2 regions of the Colwellia sp. PAMC 21821 genome follow, and region 1 is predicted to be linked to the other one. Evidence: predicted binding sites of a transcription regulator. Region 1 holds the regulator's gene; the other holds the start of a gene.
What was found. The regulator MetJ, encoded in region 1, represses methionine synthesis genes. The targets are predictions, from matches to a motif close to TAGACGTCTAGACGTCTA.
Positions count from the first base shown of each region.

Region 2: a site for MetJ is predicted at 2,311-2,328, ahead of msrA (peptide-methionine (S)-S-oxide reductase MsrA). Genes of this name have one in related genera too.

Region 1 is NZ_CP014943.1:2,345,201-2,348,632, reverse strand. It holds gene metL (bifunctional aspartate kinase/homoserine dehydrogenase II) at 1-201, opposite strand, end outside; gene metB (cystathionine gamma-synthase) at 307-1,464, opposite strand; gene metJ (met regulon transcriptional regulator MetJ) at 1,695-2,039, shown strand; gene A3Q33_RS10040 (hypothetical protein) at 2,157-2,414, opposite strand; gene A3Q33_RS10035 (VOC family protein) at 2,803-3,216, opposite strand; gene ccoG (cytochrome c oxidase accessory protein CcoG) at 3,362-3,432, opposite strand, start outside.
Region 2 is NZ_CP014943.1:898,014-901,445, reverse strand. It holds gene A3Q33_RS03790 (HDOD domain-containing protein) at 1-82, opposite strand, end outside; gene A3Q33_RS03785 (tetratricopeptide repeat protein) at 394-1,239, shown strand; gene msrA (peptide-methionine (S)-S-oxide reductase MsrA) at 1,662-2,237, opposite strand; gene lipA (lipoyl synthase) at 2,743-3,432, opposite strand, start outside.

The DNA of each region.
Region 1 (3,432 bases):
TAATGCATCAGTCGTATTACCATTGGCAGACACCACAATAATGTCATTTAGCTGGCAATGCTGACGAATAATTTCAACCACACGTTCAACGCATGCACTTGTCGCTAAACTGCTGCCACCAAACTTATGAACATTGCAGCCAACTTTGACCAATTTATTTTTTGAAGGGCTGAGCGTTACCGCTGCATTAGAATCAATCATTTTATTACCAAGGGCCACTGTATTTATCAGCCCGATTTAAAAATTTACTTTGTGCTTAGTCTCCTTCTTGCGAATGAGTAAGACTAAGCACCGCATCAAACTGAATTACAGTTGGCTTGCATCAAGCGCTTGAGAAAGGTCAGCAAGCATGTCATCTATATCTTCAATACCTACTGAAATTCGAACTAATGACTGGGTAATACCGGCAGCCAATTGGGCTTCGATTTCCATCCCGGCATGGGTCATGGTCGATGGATGACTGATTAAGCTTTCAACACCGCCTAATGATTGTGCCAAGGTGAAAAATTCTAGTTTATCGAACAAGACTTTAACGGCTTCAACACCACCTTTAAGTTCAAAGCTCATCATGGCACCAAAGTCATGTTGCTGTTTTTGAGCCAAAGCATGTTGTGGGTGATCAGCTAAGCCTGGAAAATAAACTTTTTCAACAGCCGAATGTTTCTGCAAAAATGCGGCGACCGCATTAGCGTTTATTTGATGCTGCTTCATTCTGATCGGCAATGTTTTCAAACCACGTAACGCTAAGAAGCTATCAAACGCTGAACCTGTAATGCCAATACAATTTGCCCACCAAGCAAGTTCTTCACCTAACGCTAGTTCTTTGGTAACTAAAACACCACCAACCACATCGCTATGTCCATTAATGTATTTAGTTGTAGAGTGAAAAACGATATCGGCGCCCAGTAAAAGTGGCTGCTGTAAAACAGGTGATAAAAAGGTGTTATCCACCGCAACTAATGCCCCCACGCTATGGGCTTGTTCTGTTATGGCCGCTATATCTACCAACCTCAGCAAAGGGTTGCTCGGCGATTCAATTAATACTAATTTAGGTTTTTTCGCCAAAGCTTGTGATAAGTCCGCTTGATCGTTTTGGTCAACCACCACTAAATTAAACAGCTCGCGTTTTGCCAAATGGGTAAATAAGCGAAAACTACCTCCGTAACAATCATGTGGAATAACAACCGTATCTTTCGGGCTCAGTAATTGGCAAATAAGATGTACTGCTGACATACCCGTACTGGTAACAATACCTAAAGCCCCTTGCTCTAACTCTGCAATAGCTTGCGCAAAAGTGGCGCGTGTTGGGTTACCGGTACGTGAATAATCAAATTGACGTTTTTCATTAAAACCTTTCAATGCATAAGTACTTGAAAGGTGAATAGCTGGAATAACAGCACCGTGTTGTTGGTCACTATTAATGCCCGCTCGAACAGCGGTAGTGGCAAATTTTTTCTCGCTCATGTGTACTCCAGTATTGGTACTTTTCTATTTAGATGTTTGGACGTCTATCAATCTAAATGGTTTAAGTTCTGGGGTCAAGAACTTTAGACATCTAAACTTCTACACATTCGTTATTGACTCACGCCCCACAACCAGTAAAATCAACTAGTAAGAATAAACTTATCGCTAACTGGTATACCAGACAAGCTAAATATAAGTTTTTCGTAATCATTTAAGTTTGAGGAATATTCATGGCAGAGTGGAATGGCGAGTATCTTAACCCATACGCCGAACACGGGAAGAAAAGTGAACAAGTAAAAAAGATCACCGTGTCTATCCCTTTACGTGTTTTAAAAGTGCTCACTGATGAACGTACACGTCGACAAGTCAATAACTTGCGTCATGCGACCAACAGTGAACTATTATGTGAAGCATTTTTACATGCTTTTACTGGCCAGCCTTTGCCAGACGATAGTGACTTAGCAAAAGACAACACACAAAAATTACCCGCCAGTGTACGTAGAGCCTTAGAAGCCCAAGGTGTAACGGATTTTAGCGAGTACGAAACAGAAATTGAAGAAGAAACAGAAGATTAATCGGGTAATTAAACACTGGGTTTATCAATGACAAAAGGCGCTTAATGCGCCTTTTTTATTCCAAAAAATTGTTGAGCCCATTTTAAATGAGTCAATTAGGTATTTATATACTTAGTCTTAATCCTTATCTCTCAATATCTTTCCCTTAATGACATCGACTAAATTAGTTGGCAGCTTATCTAATATTTTACCTGAAATGTAACCATAAATGCAGACAGGGGCTACAAGTAGTATAAAAATAAAACCAGAAATCCCCATATCTACAGCCATTTTACCATTTGAAAACAATGAAATATAAACCGTGAATAAAAATAGCACTGAGACTAACCCACCTAAAATACGTATAACGGTGTTGATTTTTATATTTGCTTCCATGCTGCGACCATTCTTAAAGTATAAAATTTAATCTATTATGGATGTAGATCTACAGTTTTGCCACTAATACCAATTGAAATAAATAATCGATCATTTTAAGGCGGTTTAAATCGTCAATAACTGCGTTGTTTTCAATCACACACGCCCGCTATTACTCGACAATTGCTCCTGCATTGTTCTACTTACGGGCATCCATGCCCTAATCAATCAAACGCCTTGCCTGCAGGGATGCAGGTACTTATGTTTAGTCTGGAACAATAAACATGTATTCTTGAACAATTTATCCTCGCTTAAAATTGGTCAATAACTTATTACATTTGGTATAAGCTCTGGTCCGTTATTTAATATTGCGTAGTTTCAATCAATAAAGCTAATACTTTATCAGCCATTACCCGCCAGCATTATTCAACTGCAGTAAATCCCATTTAGTGCCATACAAGTCTTTAAATACAACTACTGTGCCATATGCTTCAATACGGGGTTCTTCAGTAAACTCAACGCCTTGGCTTTTCATCGCTTCATAATCACGCCAAAAATCATTAGTTTGTAGAAACAAAAATACTCGCCCACCCGCTTGGTTGCCGACTGATTGTTGTTGCTGAGCATTACTGGCTTTAGCCAGCAGGAGATTAGTGCCAACTGAATTTGGAGGAGATATTTGTACCCAACGTTTGCCAGCGCCTAAGTCAGTATCTTCAATGAGCTCAAAATTTAATTTTTTGGTATAAAATTCAATCGCATCGTCGTAATCTTCGACCACGAGTGCAATATTCGATATGCTTTGTTTGATTGGTTTAGTCATGCTTTGTTCTTTATTCATTTTCTCTACTCATAGTCCAAGTAACGCCATTCTAGCGTATTTTTTTCTTCGTAATTAACTTTGCATGATTTAATTAAAAAAGACCTCACGTTGAGGTCTTTTTTCATCATAACGAGCCACTAGTTAATTAATTTGAAAAAAACTTGGTTGGTTTAACAACCTTAATATCCGGCATATTATCAACGGCAACAGTCAGAG
Region 2 (3,432 bases), 1.4 Mb from region 1:
TTCTACTGCTTTTTCCTCGATTTAAGTACCATAAGATAGAGGTAATTACGGCGAAAACAATAATGATCTTATCTAATGACATTTAACTACCTAATTCAAAACAAAAAATTCCGACAAATTATGAACTTATTAAACTACAGGGTCAAACTAAATGCTCAACCGCTCGTTTTAAATTCAGCTAAAAATAGGACCGTTTATTAGTCAAATATTTATCAAACAGTTGTCGGGCAGGGCCTTTAAAAGTTCTAGCTGAGCAGTTTACTAATGCTATTGTTATATACTGGGCCTAATTTATAATCACAGCTTAAAAGAAATATTTAGTCCATTTGCTTGCATCTTTAGCGTTTGACCCCACTTAAATTAGCATATCTCTTTATTATTGGAACTGCATTGATGACAAATTCTCTCGCGATCACCTTAGAAAACTTTCAACAAGTTATTATCGAAGAATCAAAAAACAAACTTGTATTGCTTGATTTTTGGGCTCAACAAATACCTGAAAGTGTTGAACTAAGAGATAAGTTGACTCGTGCATTGGCAAACTATAGCGACACAATATTATTTACAACAGTAGATTGCGAAACTCAGGGACAAATAGCTCAACAATTTGGCATTCAAGGCTTACCAACCGTAATATTAGTAAAAGACGGCCAGCCACTTGATGGTCTTACCGGACCACAAACTGATGAAACCATTAATGAGTTTTTAGGTAAATACCTACCTAAAGAGCAAGATGTTTTATTGGCGCAAGCTAATGAACTTTTAGCCGAAAATAAAGTTGCTGAAGCATTTCCTGTTATCACTCAAGCTTTCCAACTTGACAACGAACGCGCTGATATTAAATTAGTGCTAGCTAATGTATATATTCAAACTGGCAAGATTACAGAAGCAGAAGCGTTGTTGAAAAGCATTAAAATGGTCGATCAAGACAGTAGTTATCAATCATTAATGGCAAGATTAGAGCTAGCCACTCAGGCTGCTGATTCTCCTGAGATTCAAGCGTTAGAGCAACAGTTAGAAAGTGATCCTGATAATATTGAGCTGCAACAAAAATTAGCCGCGCAATATAGCCAAGTTAATCGCAATGACGAAGCACTGACGATTCTATTTTTACTGGTACAAAAAGATGGCGCAGATACAGCCAGTAAAGATTTATTACTTGATGTGCTGAAATCGTTACCGGATGGTGATGCATTAGTCAGTAAATATCGACGTAAGCTTTATACCTTAATGTATTAATAATTTAGCAAGTTTACCTAGCAGCTAGCTAAGATGATTGGTTTCAGCCGAACCGACAATTGACCAACAGCAAGCCATTAAGTTAATTATGGTTGGTGCTTTGGTGCTAAACCGATGTAGGTCGGTATTTATGCCGTCAAGCTTGGGTAGCAAGTTAAAGCTATTGCCAAATAAAGGTGATGGGCTGAAATCCAACGGGCATTTAACGCATATTTAACCAACAGCAAGCCAATAAGTTAATTATCCTTGCTGTCTCGGTTCTATTTCGATTTAAGTCGGTATTTATGCCGTCAAGCTAGCAGGGGTTTATTGCTTAGTTAATACGAACGGCTAAAGCCCATATACAACCTACAAGGAAGCGGCAGCATAACAGCAGGTGAATAAAAATTGCCGCTTGCGTTTGTAGGTCTACATCATATGAATTAAATCGCTTCATCCATTACATTTTCATCCATTAAGTTTTCATCTTTTAATAAATGGGCAAACTCGCTTAAAAACTTTTGAATTTTCTTCGCTACCACTAGCTGACAATACTTATTTTCTGGGTTGTTGGTAACATAATCTTGATGATAGTCTTCTGCACTATAAAAATTATTAGCCGCTTTGATCAAAGTGACAATAGGGTGTGCAAAAAGTTTTTGTGCATTCAATTGACTAATTTTAGTTTCAGCTATAATTTGTTGCGTTGAGTTGTGAAATAAAATGGTCGAACGATATTGGCTACCTATATCTTCACCTTGACGATTAATCGTGGTTGGATCATGTATAGCAAAGAATACCGTTAATAATTGCTCTACACTTAATTGCGACGGATTAAAGGCAATTTGAACTACTTCTGCATGATTACTGAGACCACTACAAACTTGCTCGTAGCTTGGGTTTTCAATATCGCCATCAGCATAACCACTAGTCACAGAAATTACGCCTTTAACGCGTGAAAAAATATTTTCGACACACCAAAAGCAACCGGCGCCTAGTGTTATTTTTTCGAAATTCATTGCTCTTTTCCTCGTGTAAGTTACCTGATAGCTATGCGATTAGGTTGCTAAAAGTGTATTTAAATGTAACTAAAAGACGCTTAGACGTCTACATGGTTTGTATTTCAGAAGATATCACTCAGACGTTTAGATGTCTATATGTTTTTAGAATTTAAATTTAAGAAGATAAGGATAAAATTACTATTGAATTTATACTGTAGGGATATGAGTTATTAGTTATACCAATTGAAATAAATAATCGATCATTTTAAGGCGGTTTAAATCGTCAATAACTGCGTTGTTTTCAATCCCAATAGCCCGCTATTACTCAATCAAACGCCTTATTCTTGAACAATTTATCCTCGCTTAAAATTGGTCAATAACTTATTACATTTGGTATTATTCGTTTTTTGGGGGAAAACTTAATGAGAAAATATGCTTTAGGCTCCTTTATCCTGTTCTAGAATTGAAAAAGCTAGAAGTGTTAGCTTCTAGCTTTTTAATTTAATTTACTAAGCAACAAGTATTACTTTACTTCTTCACCAGCGGCTTGTTTGTCAGCATGATAGCTTGAACGCACGAGAGGACCACAAGCAGCGTGATCAAAGCCCATTTTATCAGCTTCACGTTTAAACATGTCAAAGTCGTCAGGGTGAACGTAACGTTCAACCGGTAAATGATGTTTACTTGGTTGCAAGTATTGTCCAATGGTTAACATAGTCACGCCGTGAGCACGCAAATCGCGCATGACTTGTAGAATCTCTTCGTTAGTTTCACCTAAACCAACCATTAAACCCGATTTTGTGGGCACGCTTGGATTTGCTTCACCAAATTTTTTCAACAAATCTAAAGACCATTGGTAATTAGCGCCAGGGCGAGCTTTGGTATATAAACGCGGAGCAGTTTCTAGGTTGTGATTGAATACACCCGGTGGGTGGGTATTTAAAATCTCTAAAGCACGATCCATACGGCCACGGAAATCCGGCACTAAAATTTCTACTTTTGTATGTGGAGAGTGCTCGGCAATCTCTGTAATACAATCAACAAACTGTTGTGCGCCGCCATCACGTAAATCGTCACGATCTACTGAGGTGATCACTACGTATTTTAATTTCATGTCTTTTAGCGTTAAGGCTAATTTACGCGGCTCTTCTTTATCTGCAGCTAGTGGGCGACCATGGCCAACATCACAAAATGGACAACGACGAGTACAAAT